One region of the Paeniclostridium hominis genome, then DNA from elsewhere that is predicted to be linked to it. Evidence: riboswitches for the same ligand, from Rfam matches in the RefSeq annotation. Region 1 holds a riboswitch; the other holds the start of a gene.
What was found. Region 1 has a riboswitch for cyclic di-GMP ahead of H8891_RS04075 (hypothetical protein). Riboswitches for the same ligand answer to the same signal wherever they lie in the genome.

Region 1 (10,322 bases):
TCTTCTTTTAAATAATCTGCATAAGCCGATGCTACTATAGCCGAGCTTATCATATTTCTATTATTTTTTCCTAATGTCCAGTTACCAAACCCTTTTACTTCCTTTAAACTATCTGATACTTTCTTTATTTGACTTACTAATGTATCTTCATTGCAATCTAATAATGATATAGCTCCTATTAAAGGATATCCGTAGCTATCCATCTTGCAATTTTCTTTAGCCATTAAGTCTTTAAGTCTTATAATTTTATATATGCTTTCATCATTTCTATATTTATCAAAACACATTATATGAGATAAGGCTTGAAGATTATTTGATGGATAAAATCCATTTGATTTAAGATTTTCATAACACTTTTCTATGTAGTTTAAGTCTTTGTCTATATCTTTTGAGTTTATAGCTATAAGTGCTATTCTACAATAATCATCACTTGAAGTTAAAAATGGATGATGCTTTTTCATAAACTCATATACATACTTCATATTATCGATACAGGTATTTATATCTATTTTATTTTTATTTTCATATAATATTATTGCTACAAATGGTAGATAAGTATCATTCCAAAAGCTTTTATTTTTTAATTGTTTATATATATCTAAGATTTCTCTAAAATCATTTTCTGAATTAGTTTTAGTTGATAATAATGTAGCTGTATAGTACATGCTATAACCCCTAAAGTTTGAAAAAATTCCTGTGTTGTCTTTTATTATTTTTAGATTTTCTTCTATCTTTTCTTTATTTGCATGTTGATTTTTAATTGTTAGAGATAAAGCACAGCTATATTGTATCATCCCCATACTCCATGCGCCTTTAACCTCTTTTATTTGTTGGTAGTTTTCTATAAATTGTTCTAGTTTATTAGTTATTATATATTCTTTCATAAGTTCACCCCTTATAATAATTGAATTTTATATTACTTTACCTCTTTAAATACCCCAAATCATTTATTAGAAATATTATTCTTTCTCATTATTTAACAATTATAAACAATATAACAAATAAATTCTACATAAATCAAAATAAAGGAACGAACTAAATCATAAATTTTTTAACTTTTATAAAAAAAGCACTTATACATAATTGTATAAATGCTTTTTTAATTTTTATATACTATATATATCTGAAAATTCTATATCACATCGTTCTACATGCTTAAATTTTCTATCAACATCATATACATTATCATTATCTTCTTTTTTTATCTTAATTGGAATACTAAATACAAATTCTGAGCCTTTATTAACTTCACTATTTACATGTATTTCTCCTCCATGTATTTCTACTAAGTTTTTCACTAGTGATAGTCCAATACCACTACCTTCACATTTTCTATTAAACGAATCATCTACTTGCCCAAATCTATCAAATATAACATCTAGTTTATCCTTTGGTATCCCTACTCCACTGTCTTTTACAGAAACTATTATTTCATCTTTTGTAGAATTAATTTTAACTTTTATAAAACCATTCTCTGGTGTATATTTTATCGCATTAGATAAAAGATTTAACATTATTCTTTCTATTTTATCTGGATCACAATATGTAATAACTTCTTCATCGTTTGTATCAAATATAAGATTAATTTTATTATTTTTTGTATAATCTGCTACAGATAGAGTTATATCCTCAATAATATTTATAATATTTTGATTAGAACATCTAAGCTCATACACTCCTATATCCATTTTACTTATATCTATTAGATTATTTACTAACCTTAATAATCTATATGAGTTTTGTTTTATATAGTTAGTATGTTTCTTTAAATCATTTATTTGTATATTATTTTTCTCTATATTTTTATTAATCACTTGCATAGTCCCCAGTATAATATTTATTGGCGTTCTAAATTCATGAGATATATTTGAAAAGAATTCATTTTTTACAACTTCTACCTTGACAGCTTCTTCTAACGTTCTTTTTTCTTTTTCTATTTCTATATTTCTTGTAATATCTCTTGCCGTTGTAACATATATTTCTTCATCCCCTATATACTCACTACTCCATTCAAGATAAATATATTTTCCATTCTTATGCCTGAATCGAATAATATTTCTAGTAATTTTACATTCTCTAGGATCTAATTTATTTTTCTGTCTAAAGTTTTCTAAATCTTTAGGGTGAATAATATCCACAATTGACATTGATAATAATTCTTCTTCTGTCCATCCTAAAACATCACACCAATTAGGACTTAGTCTTTTAAAATGTTTATCCTTTCCTACTATAGATACTAAATCAACTGAAATATTTAAATACCTTTCTAACTCTTTTTCTGTATATTTACGCTTTTTATTTTCAATAGATACCTCATTTGAAAGTCTGATATTTTTAATTATCATCGCTATTTTATTACATATATATTTCATATACTCGTCGCTATTAAATTTAGGAGCATTACCCTTACTATAGCTTAAACATATCATCCCAATAAATTCATCATATAAATCTATTATATAATTACCACAATAATCCAATTTATCTATACATATATAATCTATGTTTGATAAATTATCTATTTTATCTTTTTTAAATATACAATTAAAATAACTTCTATATTTATCTAAATATACATCGAATTTTTTTAGTGGAATAAATTCTACATTTTCAAGATGTATATTAGAATTTTTTAATTTTATAATAGGTATTAAACCTTCTTTATCACTATCATAAAGTAACATAGAAACACCATCTGCTTTTGTATACTTAAGTATATGTTCTCCAATATTTTTTAATATTTCATTTAAATCTACATTCTTCTTACTACTGCCACTAAAGTCATTTTCAATTGTTACTCTATTATAGTTTTTATATAACTCTTCTGATGTGATTTTTAATAAATCAATATTTTTAGATTTTGCTACAATATATTTAGGTTTTTTATTTTCATCAAATATTGGAGCTTTGTAACTTTCATACCAATGAATATTATCATCATATACTAATTTCTCATTAAATATCTTTGGACTTTTACTTTCAAAAACTTCTCTATTATTTTTTTCAAATTCATTATAAGTATTATATTCCCAATTATCACTGCTATAACTTCCAATAATATCTTCTCTTTTTTTGTCTATCATTTCAGCAAAAGGCTTATTTACGTATAAATACTTTCCATCATCATCTATAACAAATGCGCAAACATTAATATTATCTAAAAGATCCTCTAATATTTCCATCGTATATTGTTTTGACTCTACTTCTTTACCTATAATAAAAATACTTTTATCGTTGTTAAAATTTTCTATGATTATATTTGAATTGATTTTGACTAGTTCATTTGACTTTGAATAAAATTCTAAAGTTTTGTTTATTTCGCCAAATTTTTTTAACTCATTATTAATATTATTATTTTCGCTTATTATTTTACCTATATTTAAGTTTAATATTTCTTCATGATTATAATTTAATCGCTTTAAAAAGCTTTCATTACAAAAAACTATTTCCCCCATACAATTTAACACTATTATATAGTCACTAACCTTATTATATATAGATACCATTTTTATTCCCTTCTTACCCACTTATAAATAATTTACTCCAACCCCTTTATTACATATTTTACCATAATATCCGAGCATATTCTATATATTCTAATTGTTCTCAATTTTAATATTTTCAAATTTTGATACCTTTTTTATACAGTTATCATCTTTTAAAAAGAAGGTATTAGGACGCTGTAATCAATGCATATAAAAATGGAACGCAAATTAATGACGTTCCATTTTTTATCCAATTATGTAAATGGTATTATATAGTATTCTGTTCCTTTACTTTTTTATTTTTATAATTTATTAGAACACTTCGGACAATAAGTAAAGTCTTCTGTAGTTTGGTATCCACATACAGAGCAAACTTTTACACTGTTTTCATAACATCCAAAGTCTAGGTTTTCTGTATCAATGTTTACAGCTTGTCCTTTTTCAATTTTTTTGCCAATTTCTTCGTCTATCTTAGCTATTTTGTTACAGCAGGTAGTTTTGACGTAGTATTCTTTGTTCCATTTTATAATAGGAATAAAGAAGAACATGAAGTACCAGTAAGTCATGTATACTTCAATGTTTGAATATTTGCCGCAGCATTTGCATATGTTAAGTTGTTTGTAGTCTAGTTTCTTTTGACTTTGACTAACTCCCATTATGAAAAACATAATTTATCCTCCTCTTTAAAAAAATCTCCTTACTAATGATTAGAAGGAGATTACTTTTTTATTAACTAATAATAATATCTAAATTTATAATCAAGCCTATTGTTAACTTGCCAAAAATTATATTTATTACTTTATTATAACCCAACATATATATACTTTAAATATAATTAATAATTAAAATTCATATTTCACTCCATAATATCTCAATCTTAATCCAAATTTTAACTTTATTCTTCTTTAAATGTTAAAATCATTTTTAATATTTAAATATTAATACATTTTATCTAAGGGAGGATTTTATGAGATTTGTTGCTTTTCTGTTTTTTGCTTATGGACTATTTTGTATAATCTTAGCTATATCACAACTAAGATACTTTTATAAAAATAAATCTGATAAAAAATTTATAAACTTAAAAAAATATACAAAATCTATGGTTTCTTTATTTTTAATAACAAGTGTTTTATCTATTTCATTAAGCTTTTTAATGTTTTTCAAATCATTCCCTATAACTATTGCTAGTGGATGTTTTATATTAATTTTATCTTATTACACATTTACCCTAGGTCGTATTAATAAAAAATATGGCTTATCTAAAAACAAATAAAAATGAAAAAACAACGAAGAACAAGTTTTATGTTTATAGCGATCTGACAAAACGTTAAAGCCTGCACTTTAGGCTTTACAGTGAAAGAAGATGCTATAAACATAAAACTCCCACTATATCTTGTTCATTAGCTTCTCTCCCATATAATTAATGCCCTTAAAATCCAAATAAATGAATTCTAAGAGCTTTTTAACAGATATTTTAAAATAAAATTTATTGTTCATTTTCTAATATTGACATTACTATCAATGATTCATAATTTCCCTTATAAAGAATACACTCCCTAAGAATTCCTTCTTCTTTGAAACCTTGAGATTTATAAACATTTTGAGCTCTTTTGTTTTTATATCTTACATCTAACCATAATCTATGTGCTCTTAATTCATTAAATGAATATTCTTTAATTAATCTTAACGTCTCTTTTCCAAAACCTTTGCCCTTATCACAAATGACAAATCTTTTAAATTCAATGTTATGGTTAGGATTGTCTAAGCCAGCCATGATTATGTAACCTATAGGTTTTCCTTTTTTACTATCTTCAATTATCAGATGTAATATATCAGAATTCGAAAGTGATTCTAAATGTTGAGTTTTAGACCAATTCCCTATATACTGAGCATTTTCAGATTCATTTTCTGCACCAATTACAAACTCTAAATCGTCATATTGTGTTAATCTCAACTTAATTAAATCAGATTCTTTAATAACTTTTTTCATAAATTCCCCCCTTATATGAAATAGTAATCTATAAACTATAAAAAATCTAATAAATTTTAATTTTAATTTAACAATCCTTAAATTTTTGGTTTATGAGTTAGTTAAATTTCTCAATAAACTCTTTATATGCTTTATACCATTGAAATTTCGAGTATAAAATTACTACAAAACTTCCAAGTGATAGCGTCATATGAAAATAATCTTTTTTAATAAGTAAAAAAACAATACAAATTAAAAATATTATAATTACAACATTTGATAATAAAAATAATCGTTTAAATGATCTAGTTATTTTCTTCAAGTAATCACCCTCTAACTAAAACAATCATGAGTAATTTTTAACACCATGTTATCATATTTGATATTTTCTAAATTTAGATATTTTATTTACCAAGTTTACGTATAATACTTATTTTATATACCCGAGTTATATGCAATAACATATAGCATAGCAAGTGTTATATACATGGTTGCTAATAAACAATAATGAACTACCATATTTATTTTTTTATTTTTTATCCAATATACGCCTGATAAAAAGCAATATATTAAAAATACACCTGCTACAATTATAGGGATATTATATGGGTAATCATAAACTGTTACCGTTGTAGAAAGCTTATATAAATTGTGTTCAAGAATCCAATCGGGTATTTCTACAAAAGATATACCTACAAATCCTACTATAATCCAATCTATCATCTTCCAGTCCTTATACTTACTCATTTGTAAATTCACTCCATTCAAGTTAGTTTATAATCTATATAAATATTTTAGTAGTACTACCATTGGTTAAGTAATAATGTCTATCTGCATATCTAACCACTTGTCATTTGATTTTTAAGATTAGTTAGTAATTATACAAAATTAAATACAAAAAAAGTTGAAAATGGATTAAGATGTGTTTATTTTGGAGTAAAATATAAAATGTTAAATACTATGATTAATTTGGTAAAAATAAAAAATAAGGCTTAATTTAAGCCTTATTCTTTATTTTTATATAGTACTTCTTTATCCATATGTATATATATGGGATTATAAAAACAATATATGGAATTAAAGTTTCTAATGGTGTTAACTTATCTTTTATAATAAAAAATACTCCTGAAAATATTAATAATATACTAATCATACAAACTATGTTGTTTTGGGTTTTTATATAGTCTTCCATTGAAGTTATATTAAACATTTTAGAAATGTAATTCGGTTTCATATTATTTAATAATAAATATTTAATTATATGAAAAATACCAAATGTAATAAGAAATATTCCATAAGTTTTATATGTGAACATATTCTCATCTACTTCCTACTTATAATGTTTCCATATTATTCACAGGATTCACTGTATTTATAGTAGGCTTTATAACAGATACTCCAACTAATGCTATAGCTATACTTCTACTTACGTTTTTCTTTAAATCCATAAAATAGTCCCCCTTTGGTAACTGACTAGTAATTATAGTCTCATACTTAGCCCCTATAGTTTGCCGTCCTTTAATTTATTAAAGTTTGGATTTTTCAAATTGTTAATTAAATTATATTAGGAAAACATTTACATAAAAAGCCTTTAATTTACAGAATTTTTATGTTATTCTAAAAATAACAACATCATTTTAAATTTTACTTTATGGACTAGTTATATAAAAGACAGAATATTATAAAGGAGGAAAAAAATGTTACAATTTAATTTAATGATAATAACATTACTTATATGTAGTGTAATTTTATTAAGTGGAGTAAAAATAATGTTTAACCCTAGATATGCTCAAGTAATAATGTTTATATTTATAACATATAGTCCATTTTCAGATTTAATAGAAGGATATAAACTAGGATACACAGGTATTAGTAGCATAATAATATTTAGTATAGTATTTTTATTAATATTTATTTGGGGATATAGAAAAAATAAACACATATACTCAATACATAATGTTAAAAAAACGGATGTAATAAATATTATTGAGGAATATTTAAAGATAAAAAATATAAAATATGAAGTAAGAGAAGATGAAATATATTTACCAGAGTTTTATAAAACTATATTTATTGATAGTTTAATGAGTATAAGTTTAGATTTTAAAGATATAAAGGATATTGATTTTTACAATGATTTAGTAAAGAAAATTAAATCTGGAATTAAAGAATTAAAACTAAGATATTTTCCCATAGAAGGTATGTTTTATTTAATTTTTACTGGAATTTTGTATTGGATTAAAACTGATTTTTTAGTTAATTTTTTAAAATAATATATTTACTATCTAAACTGTACAAAAAACACCACCTAAAACTAAAAATTGAAGCCCTATCAAAGGGCTTCAAAGACACTTACATAACAAACTAAACTTGTAATGCAAAACGGCAAAGGGTAAAGTTGAAGTTTATATAGCAATCTACCAAAATTACAGATTGCAATCAGAAATCTAGTCACTTAATTTTAGTTCATAAACATATACTATATGCTCTTTTTCTCCAAATTTAATATTTGACTCTTTCACTTTGTTATATCCTAGTGATTTCCAGAATTTATGAGCTAAAATATTTTCTTCAAGAACACCAATACTAAAATAATCTACCCCTATACTTAAAGCATATTTTTTTAAATCATTATGAACTAGACTACCTAACTTGTTTCCCCTTTTATTCGGTGCTAGTAATAATAAACCAATTGACCATGTATTAATCTTAGGATAGTTTTTAAATATATCAATTAATCCGATAAGTTCACTTGATTCATAAATTCCTAAAGTTAAAGAATCTTCAATTGTTTTCTTATCTGTATAAGTAAATAGATCTTTTATATCTTGTTCATTAGCTTCTCTACCGCTACAAATTATATGATAATCTGAACATAAATTATATAACTTTTCTATTTGGGCACTTTGTTCTAAAGATATTTGTTTAATAATATATTTATTATCTAAATTTATTATCATTTAAATTCCCCTCTCTCCCATATAATTAATGCCCTTAAAATCCAAACAAATGAATTCTAAGAGCTTTTTTAACAGATATTTTAAAATAAAGTTAAAACCTTTAGAGTATAAATATATTTTAGGGATTAGTTATTTACTCTAATTAAAATTATAAGTTTACTACAATTAGAATTGTTAAAAACAAAACTATTAATATAGTTAAAATTAATGCAATTATATTAAGTACTTTATTCATTTTTTGATTTGATTTAAATAATTTGCTAATAAAATAATAAATTGCAATACCAACGACTCCGCCAAATGTATTGCCTATTAAATCTGTTATATCAAATGCTCCTATTGCAAATATAAATTGTAATACTTCATATGACAAACTAACCCCAGCTATAGATAGAATTTTTTTCAAAACACTCCACTTATCAGTTATCATACATACATAAATTCCAAAAGGAATAAATACAATCATATTATAAATTATTTCTTTAATATCAATTCTATCATTGACAATCGTAGAATCACCAAACGGTATCAAATTAATACTTCTTGGACTTACTAAATCTTCAAATGAAAAATTCATTTTAAATAATATAATCCATGTTAGTACTAGAAAGTACACAATAAATAATCCAATCGTAAGTTTCCTTTGTTTATTATTTTTTACTTGTTCTATTTTAATCTCCTCCTTACAAAACATTGTTCTTCAATTTATTATAATCTTAATAAAATTGTAAGTCTAATAAAAATATATATTTTAGTGTACATTTGATTAGTTTCATATTCTGATATAATTAAATTATTAAAACATTAGATTATACAGGAGGCAAATTGAAATGGATAATTTATTTAATAATTTTAAGCAAATCGATATAGGTAACTATATAATTAGGAGTATTAATGAAAATGATTATAAAGATATTTATAGTATTTATGGAGATCCAGAGGTTATGAAATATGATATGAATAATTTATTAAAATCGTTAGATGATGCTAAAAATAATATTAAAATAATACATAGAGCTATTTTGAATAAATGGTTTATAAGATTGGCTATTATAGATAAGTACACAAATGAGTTTATTGGAACTATAGCACTTCATCATTTTGAATTTGATAAGAATAAAGTTCAAATAGGTTATAATTTGAAAAAGAATTATTGGGGAAAAGGTATAATGAGTGATGTTTTAAAGTCAACAATTGATTACTTACACTTAAATTCATCATTAAAAGAAATTGAAGCATCTATTTATACTGAAAATATAGCCTCATTAAAATTAGCCAAAAAATTAGGTTTTAAATTAAATAATAGAGAAAGTAATAAATTAATTTTCACAAAAAAAATTAAATAACATTATATACATTTTTTTCATTTTAAATATAATTTCTTAAACTTCAAAAATTAGTCACTAAAACCAAATATATCAAACATTCTTAAAGTACTTTTATATATTAAATAAGAAACCTCTGATACCATATAGTAAACAAAATAAAGGAGGTAACCTATGAAATTCTACTTAGACTTTGGTCATGGTGGCAAAGACCCCGGAGCTCTTGGCAAAAACAACACTAAAGAAAGTGACATAGTCTTAAAAATAGGACTAATAATAAAAGAAATCCTTGAAAAATCAAACGAAAAAGTAATAACAACTCGTGAAAACAACACCTACTACACTCTTTCACAAAGATGCACCAAAGCCAACAAAGAAAACTGCGACTACTTTATAAGCCTTCACATGAATTCATCCACCAACACATCAGCAAAAGGCACAGAAACTTGGGTTTATAATCTAAACAGCAAAATCTCCACACTAGGTAAAAATCTAACTTCAAATATATCAAAAAACTTAAACACACCAAATCGTGGAGTAAAAGAATCAAAAAAGTTCTCAGTCCTAAAAAACACAAAAATGC
Region 2 (10,322 bases), on a different contig from region 1:
ATGCTAAATTTATGTTCACTTCTATATGGAATACAGCTCCAAGCAAATACAACAGCACTTTTAGAAACAAAATTTTGAACAAAAGGTTGATTTGGAGTTGCTTTATCTATTTCATCATCTATATTATTTAAAGTTTTCATAAATATAAGTTTATGCTCTAGTGGTAAATATCTATAAACTCCACACTCTAATCCTTCAACATTATTTATTATTAAATATGTTTCAAAAGGATGAGTACAACCAGCAGAAGGTACTGTTCTTAATGCGCTTGATTTATCTTTTACAGTTTGTATTCCTTGAGTAGCCCAAAGTAAGTATGAAAGTTCAGATAAATTTATTTTTTCATCACTATATTTTCTTATACTTCTTCTATCATTTATACAATCTAATACGTTAGGTTTAACTAAAATGTCTTTGCTTATAGGAGGTAATTCTATTAAATCAGAATTTGAATCATACTCCTTTTGAAAAGTTGGAGCAGGGATTCCTTTTTGTTTATCCGTTTTTATCTGCTTTAATATTTCGAAATCAGCTTTAAAAAATTCTCTGTTTTGTGCAATTTTATCCATAGATGTCTCCTTATTAAAATGTATAATTTTTTATATTCATTATATCATATATACAAATATGAGATAAGAAGGTGTAGTTTAAAAAATGTTTTAAGTATTTATTATTAAAAAACTAAAAAAGGGACTATAACATTATAGTTATAATCCCTTAAATTTTAATATTAATTTAATAACTCATTAACTTACCTTTTCAATATACTTACAATTAACCTCGATATGATTTAAAAAAACTAATAATCTTTCATAAAGAGGATGAGAATCCTCACCGTAAGTATTTTCTAAACTACAACCTATGTCCTCAACAGTTTTTTTACCATCTATTTGTAAAAACACAAAGCTACTGTACTTATCAAGTTCAATTTTTTTATACATAGGAATTTTAAACTTTAACTTCCTAAAAAACTTCTGTATAAAATGATCTTGCCTTTCGATTATAGTAACTAAATCATTATTAACTTCAAAATTTACTTTATCATTAATTTTAAAAACTAAATTTAAAACATCAGTATTATTCATTATGTTTCACCTTAGATTTAACAATAGGTATAGTAGTCAGTATTACTAAAACAGCTAATAAGATTATAGCCATTCCATTACCTGCGGCAAAGCCACTAGGTGTATTACCTCCAACTAATCCTGTAACTTGACATATTATTCCTATAAGTCCAAGTATAGATCCACCAGCAACTAAACCAGAAGATAGACTTATACCATTAGAAACTTTAACTTCTTTTTCTTTATCATTTTTAGCAGTTTTTTCAACTAATACACGAATTAATGCTCCAACTAATATTATAGAAGTTGTCGCAACTGGTAAATAAAATCCTATAGCAATAGTCATTATAGGTAAATTTAATAAGTATAAAACAACTGCCATAAATACTCCAACTATAATCATAACCCAAGGTAATTCACCTGACATTATACCTGATGTTAATGTTGACATTAAGTTAGCTTGAGGTAGTGCAAATGGTGGGTTATCACCAGTTATTCTAAGTTGGTCTGATAATAATATCATAGTTCCAACAACAACTACAACACCAACAATACTTGCTAATGTAAAATAGCGTTGCATTTCATTTTTACTACCACCTATTATATATGTTACTTTTTGAGATTGACTGTATCCACCAGCTATTGCGATAGAAACAACTATGAATGAACCAAGTAAAAGTAAAGATTTATTATCTTCTGGTGATTTCCATCCCATTAAAACAAATATTAGTGTAACTATAACTAAAGATGCGATAGTCATACCAGATACAGGTAAATTAGATGTTCCTATAGTTCCTGTTAAACGTCCAGCAACTATAACAAATAATAAAGATAATACTAATGATAATATAGCACCTACTATAGCCATCATAAAACTATTAGAAACTATAAATGAAGCTATAAATCCAACAACCATTCCACCTAATAATATTAATATTTGAGCGGAAGAACCATCACCTTTAGTAGCAGTAGCTCTTGCTTTAGCTGTTTCTTTTACTGAAGCTATTATAGTTGGTATAAGTTTTATAGCACCTATTATACCACCGCAAAGCATCATACCAGCGCCTATGTATTTAACATAACTACTAGATATTGCTTGAACAGTCATTTCATTTATTGGCATTGAAGGGTCATTCCATACCATAACACCGTCTTTAGCTAAATCAGTAAAGTATCCTATTAAAGGTGTAATACCAAATACTGATAATACAGAACCAGCAAACATTGTTAAAGCAATTTCAATACCAACAATGAATCCAATTCCTAATAAAAGAGGATTAACCTCCATATCAAATTTCCATTTGTAACTTTTACTACCTATAAAGCTAATTACATTATTTGTTAAATTTAAAAATGAACTAGTTAAAACAGTTATGATTCCACCAATACCAAAGCCAATACCCATATACTTTATAGAATCTCCACCACTATCTGAAGCAACTAATGTTTCAGATATAGCCATTGATTCAGGATAAACAAGTTTACCATGTTCTTCAATGATTAAATAGTTGTGAACAAGTGATGCTACACCAATACCAAATAAAACACCACCAACACCAACTGCAACTCCTTCAATGAATGAAATTTGACTACCAATTAAAATAACAGAAGGTAATACAAATATAAGTCCACTAGCAACTGATTCTCCACCACTTGACATACCTTGAATTAAGTTCTTACCAAGTATACCTTTATGCTTTGCAAACATACTTACAAAAGCTGAACCTATTATTGCACCAGGAATACCGGCAGCAACTGTAAGTCCTGCTTTCATACCTGAATATGCAGTAGAAGCTGCAAATACTGATGCCAATACAAGACCTATAATAAGTACTGCTATATTGCCACCTGTTTTTGATTTATCGGTTATATAAGGAACATAATCTTTGCCAGATACTCCCCCATATGCACCTTTAGGCAATTTTTTATTCATCTAGATATCCCCCTTTTTTATTTAGATATTTATATTGTAGCACCGAAGTAGGATGTCCTATTTTAAAATTTAAATAGCAATAAAGATAAAAAATGATTATAAAAAACAAGAAAATAACAGGCTTTACAGCAATGTAAAAATTAAAAGAAAAAATTAAAATTTAATAAGTAGAATAAGGTCAATATTTTATATAAAAAAATTGGCACATTAATTAAATATAAATAAGTTTTTTAATAAAAATAAACTTATTTTATATTGTTAACAAGGGTATATTAAATAAGAGTAGAAACATCACACTTAAAATTATGGAATATATAAGGAGAAAAAATGACTAATAAAAAAGAAATTATAAAGATGGGATGGAACTTAGACAATAGCTATATTACCTTGCCCAAAGCATTTTATAGCAAAATTAATTTAAATAAAGTTAGCTCACCGAAATTAGTTATTTTAAATGAAAGCTTAGCTAAATCTCTTGGATTAAATAGTGATGCTTTAAAAAGTCATGATGGAGTGTCAATACTTGCAGGTAATGAAACTATAGAAGAAGGAGCATTTATTGCTCAAGCTTATGCTGGTCATCAGTTTGGACACTTTACAATGCTAGGGGATGGAAGAGCATTATTAATAGGTGAGCAAATAACACCGTCAAAAGATAGATATGATATTCAGCTTAAAGGTTCTGGTAAAACTCCATACTCTCGTGGAGGAGATGGAAGAGCAGTGCTTGGACCTATGCTTCGTGAATATATAATAAGTGAAGCTATGCATGGTCTTGGTATACCAACTACTCGTAGTTTGGCAGTAGTTAAAACTGGGGAATCTGTAATTCGTGAAAGTATAAAAGAAGGGGCAATTTTAACTCGTGTAGCTTCTAGCCATATTAGATTTGCTACATTTGAATATGCAGCAAGATTTTTAGGAGTAGATGAAGTAAAAAAATTAGCTGATTATACAATAAAAAGACATTATCCACATATAAAAGACGATGATAATAAATATCTAAATTTACTTAAAGAAGTAATAAAAGCTCATGCTATTCTTGTTGCTAAATGGCAAACTGTTGGATTTATTCATGGTGTTATGAATACTGACAATATGACTATTAGTGGAGAAACTATTGATTATGGTCCGTGTGCTTTTATGGATAATTACAACCCAAATACCGTATTTAGTTCAATTGACACTACAGGTCGATATGCTTATAAAAATCAACCTATTATGGCTGAGTGGAATTTATGTAGATTTGCTGAAACATTATTGCCTTTATTACATGAAAATCAAGAAGATGCTATAAAAATAGCACAAGATGCTATTTCTAATTTTTCTGAGTTATATTATTTAAATTGGTTATCTAATATGAGAAAAAAACTTGGATTATTTAATGAAGAAGAACAAGATAAAGCTATAATTGAAGATTTACTTAGTATAATGGAAAAACATAGTGAAGATTTCACTAATACTTTTATTAATTTAACATTTGATAAAAATAAAGATAAAGGTATGTTTAGTAGTAAAGAATTTGATAGTTGGTATAAGCTATGGCAAGAAAGACTTAAAAGACAACCTCAATCAAAGGAACAAGTGCACCAATTGATGAAAAATTCTAATCCAGCAGTAATTCCAAGAAATCATAGAGTAGAAGAAGCAATAGAAGCTGGGGATAAAGGTGATTTTAGTGTAATTATAAAACTTCTTGATGTAATTTCAAGACCATATGATCACTCGAAAGATCAAGAAGAGTATTCACAGTTACCAAAACCGTCAAGTTGTCCTTATAGAACTTTCTGTGGGACATAAGATTTTGTGTAAATTAAGGTGTTCTCGATAAAAATTATAAGTGTAAAACTTATGTTAATAATTATTTAGATATATACTAAATTTAATCGTAGAGATTATTTTTATGAATTGTTTCAATTATTGATACCTAAGAAAAGGTATTGATTGTAAAATCAATACCTTTTTATATTAAACAATATTACAGATTTACTTTTTTATGATAATTTAAAAATGCTTTACTATTAAATTTTTCAAGTAACAGGCAAAGGTTTTAAATTATTTACAAAAAATAACATTTATGCTAATATGAATGTGTATTTAAATCTAAAATAAAATTTAATTTAATTAGCAAACCCGGAGTGATTCGGCGACGCAAAGCTATAGGGGCTTTTTTCAAAAGTCAGCCAGTTGCATAAATTGTCTTTTAAAAGAAGAGTGTTGACGGGTCTATGTTGATGCTCTTTTATTTTTGTGTTATGTAAGTGGATTTTAAAAATTATAAGGCTTTAATTAAGGAGGTTTATTATGGATAATCACAAAACATAAGTAGCTTTACATTTAGGCTAGAAATAAATAAGCCTTGAAGTGTTAATTTTGCTGAATATTATGATAAAAAATTAACGTATAAAGATATAATAACGGGAGATAAAAAAATGAAATTTAAATTAAGACAAAAAAGTAAAGACAAAACTAAAAGTATAAAAACTCAACTTACTTTAATAATTGTATGTTTTTCAGTTATTTGTTGTTTATGTTTAGGGGCAATTACAAGTTATTTAAACTATAAAACATCTAATACTATTTTATCAAATACAGTAGTAGAAACAACTAAACAAGCAGCAGCAACCGCTTCGCAAAAAATTACAAACCTAAAAAATGCAGCAATTCAAACAGGTATTATAAAGGAAATTTCAGATCCTAAGGTAAGTGTAGAGGAAAAGAAAAGCATAATAACTAGACAAGAAAAGCTATATGGATTATCATTAGGTCAAATTATAGATGCAAATGGTAAAGATTTATTTAGTGGAAATGATTATTCTAGTAGAGATTATTTTAAAATTTCTATGCAAGGAAAGGCATATATGGGTAGCCCTGTTGTTAGTAAAGTAACAGGAAATCTTACACTTGTAGTTTCAGCACCTATTTGGGAAAATGGAGTACAAGGCAGTAAGATAGTAGGGGTTGTAACTTTTGATGCAGATAAAGATTTCTTAACTGAAATTATTAAGAATATAAAAATAAGTGAAAATAGTTATGCTTACCTTATAGATAATGAAGGAACAACAATTGCTGATATGGATACTAGTCTTATTGGTAAGGAAAATACTATAAAAGAATCAGCAACAAATCCAGATTTAAAAGACGTTGCACAAGCAGATGAAAAGCTTATTTCAGGAAAAACAGGATATGCTAATGTAGATTTAGAAGGACAAGGTTGGATTTTAGGATATGCTCCAGTAAAAAATAGCCATAATTGGGGTGTAGGTGTAATGGTAAATAAAGATGATTTCCTTGGACAAATGTATACTTCAATTACAATAACAGCTGTAATATCTATAATATTTACTGTTGTAGCATTTATTGGAGCAATAAAGTTTGCTAGTAAAATAGGAAATCCATTAAAGGAATGTAGTGAACGATTAAAGAAACTAGCTGAGGGCGATTTAAACTCAGAACTACCAGTTATAGATGAAGAAAATGAGATAGGTCTAGTAGCAGATGCAACAAATAAAATAGTTAATGATTTTAGGGAAATGATAAATACATTAACAAATATATTAACTGAAATTAGCAATGGTAATTTAGATATTGATGTAGATGATGATAAATTAAGTGATTTATTTGTAAATGATTTTGAGCCAATGTTAATAGCTGTAAATAAAATTGTAAATGATTTAAATAGTACTTTAGAACAAATAAATACTTCTGGAGAACAAGTTGCAATCGGTTCAAATCAGTTAGCAGAAGGTGCTCAAGTACTTTCTCAAGGTGCTACAGAACAAGCAAGTTCAATTCAAGAACTTTCAGCAACTATAAATGAAATTTCAGTGCAAATAAAAGAAACTGCACAAAATGCTGAAAGAGCAAAAGAAATATCTGTAAGTTCAAGTATTGCAACGGATAAAGGAAAAGAGCAAATGCAAGAAATGATTGCTGCAATGGATGAAATTAGCAATACATCAAATGAAATTGGAAATATAATAAAAAATATTGATGATATAGCATTCCAAACAAATATTTTAGCACTTAATGCGGCTGTAGAAGCAGCACGTGCAGGAGAAGCTGGTAAAGGATTTGCTGTTGTTGCTGATGAAGTTAGAAATCTTGCTGCAAAATCTGCACAAAGTGCAAAAGATACAGCTGAGTTAATTGAAAAATCACTTAAAGCAATAGAAAATGGAACTATAATTGTTTCAGAAACAGCAAAATCTCTTGAAGAAGTTGTTGATGGTGCTAAAAAGTCAGCAGAAGTTATACAAGAAATTGCAGATGCAAGTAATGAACAAGCACAAAATATCAATCAAATAAATATTGGAGTTGAACAAATATCTGTAGTTGTACAAACTAATTCAGCAACTGCTGAAGAAAGTGCTGCTGCAAGTGAAGAGTTATCAAGTCAGGCACAAATGTTAAAAGAACTTCTTGAGAAATTTAATTTAAAAGATGAACGAGCTAAATACTTTGATGGCAAGATGATATTTGACAATGAAGAATTTTAGATAAGAATCTTTAATTAATTTAATATAAAAAAATATATTGCTAGATAAAAATCTTATAAGAAATACATATAAACATTGTATTCACTATAAGATCTTTATCTGGCTTTTTTAGTTTTCAGCTTTATTTATAAAATCTAAAATCTTATCAGATAGTTCTTTTGCATCATTATAACCATCTTTATATAATGCAGTAAGCTTATCAATATTTTTTTCTATTTGACTAACTTTAACAGGTTTTTTCGGTCTAATTACAAGAACGTCGCCACTTTGAGATAATTTATTTACTAAATCAAGACTTTTATTATAGTTAATATGTCTAGACTCAATAGCTTTAACAAGTTTAGGATACTTTTTATACTTTCTTTTTACAATAGAAATAAATTTTTGTTTTCCTTTTCTATAAGTTATATCTCTTGTTAAAACAACTATATTTTTTTTATAACCTTGATTTAAAGCATATTCTATAGGAATTGAATCAGTAACTCCACCATCAACTAATTTATAATTATCAATTTCAACTATATTTGCAAACACAGGTATAGAACAAGATGCTTGCATATAAATAATTTCTTTATTTAAATCTGTAAGTTCAAAATATTCAGGTTTGCCTGTTTCACAATTTGTAGCAACTACTACAAATTTAGTTTTAGATTTACTAAAAGCATCATAATCATAAATATTTAATTCATTAGGAATTGTATTAAATATAAAATCCATACCAAATATTGAGCCTGTTTTAATTAAATTACCAAAGCTTAAATATTTTTTATCATTTATATAGTCGATAGTAGCATTGAATGCTCTTTTATATTGTTTCGATATATAAGAAGAAGCATGACAGCTTCCAGCTGACACTCCAATTGTTATATCTACTTCTATATTTTTTTCTATAAGAAAATCTAACACTCCAGCAGTATATATTCCCCTCATACCGCCACCTTCTAATATTAATCCTATCTTACTCATAATTATCCTCTCTTCACTTTAAGTATGCATATAATTTAAAATTAATAGTTATGGTTTTATAACTATTATAGTCCAAGGCATTTATATTGTCTAGTTTTAAGGATTAGGCTAAAAGCTTAAAAGATAACCGATTAAACCGTATAATTACTATAAGGATAATATATATTAGCGGGAATAATGATATACACTTCACTTGAGGAGCAAATAAAAAATGATTAATAATATAAATAAAAATTCATATAATATGAATCCATACATAAAACTACCCACAAAACCTAATAATGAAGAAATACCTACACAAAGTAAGGTTGAAGACATAGATGTTAAAGATTTTTTTCTAAAAATTAAAGAAGAGTTAAAAAATGTAGAATTAATAGCTATAAAAATGATTAAAGGAGAACCTCTAACTCCAAAAGAACAACGTCTTATAACTGAAAAATATCCAGATATAAAAAAATTAGTACAACAATCAAAAAAAGAAATTAAAGATTTAAAAGAAGAAATAAAAAACTGCAAAACAGAAGAAGAAAGGCAACAAGTAATATCAAAAGCAATTAACAATATAAAAGCAATGGACAAGAAAGGATTATTATCAGAAGTACAAGTAAAAATAAAAATGGCAGCAGTAAAAGAAGTTGAAAAGTTCTCTCAAAAAATTAATTTAGAAAGCAAAAAATCAGAAATAATAGCTACAAAAATAATCAAAGGAGAAAAATTAACTCCTAATGAACAAAAATTTATAACTGAAAAATATCCTGAGGTAAAACAATTTGCACAGCAGTCTAAAAAAGAAGTTAAAGTCTTAAAAGAACAAATAAAAAATTGTAAAACAGAAGAAGAAAGACAACAGGTAATATCAAAAGCGATTGACAATATAAAAGTAATGGATAAAAAAGGATTATTATCAAAAGTACAAGTAAAAATAAAAATGGCAGTAGTAGAAGAAGTTGAAAAGTTCTCTCAAAAAATTAATTTAGAAAGTAAAAAAGCAGAGAGAATAGCTACAAAAATGGTAAAAGGAGAAAAACTAACAGCTAGTGAACAAAAATTTATAATTGAGAAGTACCCTGAAATAAAACAACTAGCAGAGCAATCATTGAAAGAAAGTAAATATTTAAAAGAACAAATAAAAAATTGCAAAACAGATGAAGAAAAACAACAAGTAACATCTAAAGCAATTGACAATCTGGAGGAAATGTTTAAAAAAGGTATAATATCGCCAATACAATTGAAATTTAAAATGTTAGCAATAGAATCCGTAAAAAATGAGAAAGAAAATAACAAGTTATTTAATATAAACCCATATGTATATTTAAATCCAGGAGCATTAGTGGATAACTTAACTGGAATATTAATGGTTATAGTAATAATAATTATTATTTTATATATAATTTAAATAATATAAAATGATTTAATTATTTATGAAATTAACATATATTATACTTATTATGATTGGAAAATATTAGCGAATAAACAAATGTATACAAAGATAACTAATTACAAAGAAACCTCTAGAATTACAAATAAAATCCGTATATAAGCATGAGTAATACTATTTTGAGAATTATTTTTTATATAGGAGGTTGAGTATGGGATTTTCAGAAAATACAAGTCAAACAAAAATACTTTTGGAATCCGGAACTAATGAACTTGAAATTATGGAATTTACAATTTCAGGTGAATCATTTGGTATAAATGTAGCAAAAGTTCGTGAAATTATGATGGCACAAGAGATTAAAAAAATGCCAAATGCACATGATGATGTAGAAGGAGTATTTAAATCAAGAGATGAAATTATCACTGTAATAGATTTAGGAAAATATTTAAATATTCCTAAAGGTAATGATTCAAGTAAGGATA

Region 2: another riboswitch for cyclic di-GMP. It lies ahead of H8891_RS09885 (methyl-accepting chemotaxis protein); the one in region 1 lies ahead of H8891_RS04075 (hypothetical protein).

Annotation. Positions count from the first base shown of each region.
Region 1 is NZ_JACRWD010000001.1:851,104-861,425, reverse strand. Features, by position in the region: gene H8891_RS04105 (DUF4003 family protein) at 1-884, opposite strand, end outside; gene H8891_RS04100 (ATP-binding protein) at 1,107-3,527, opposite strand; gene H8891_RS04095 (zinc ribbon domain-containing protein) at 3,788-4,141, opposite strand; gene H8891_RS04090 (hypothetical protein) at 4,453-4,758, shown strand; gene H8891_RS04085 (GNAT family N-acetyltransferase) at 4,972-5,475, opposite strand; gene H8891_RS04080 (hypothetical protein) at 5,890-6,201, opposite strand; gene H8891_RS04075 (hypothetical protein) at 6,452-6,688, opposite strand; cyclic di-GMP riboswitch class I at 6,916-7,002, opposite strand; gene H8891_RS04070 (hypothetical protein) at 7,152-7,727, shown strand; gene H8891_RS04065 (GNAT family N-acetyltransferase) at 7,902-8,414, opposite strand; gene H8891_RS04060 (VanZ family protein) at 8,563-9,108, opposite strand; gene H8891_RS04055 (GNAT family N-acetyltransferase) at 9,245-9,760, shown strand; gene H8891_RS04050 (N-acetylmuramoyl-L-alanine amidase) at 9,914-10,322, shown strand, end outside.
Region 2 is NZ_JACRWD010000003.1:24,704-35,025, reverse strand. Features, by position in the region: gene H8891_RS09905 (SagB/ThcOx family dehydrogenase) at 1-569, opposite strand, end outside; gene H8891_RS09900 (PqqD family protein) at 747-1,085, opposite strand; gene H8891_RS09895 (OPT family oligopeptide transporter) at 1,078-2,997, opposite strand; gene H8891_RS09890 (protein adenylyltransferase SelO) at 3,325-4,797, shown strand; cyclic di-GMP riboswitch class I at 5,114-5,192, shown strand; gene H8891_RS09885 (methyl-accepting chemotaxis protein) at 5,430-7,496, shown strand; gene H8891_RS09880 (patatin-like phospholipase family protein) at 7,605-8,462, opposite strand; gene H8891_RS09875 (hypothetical protein) at 8,674-9,858, shown strand; gene H8891_RS09870 (chemotaxis protein) at 10,052-10,322, shown strand, end outside.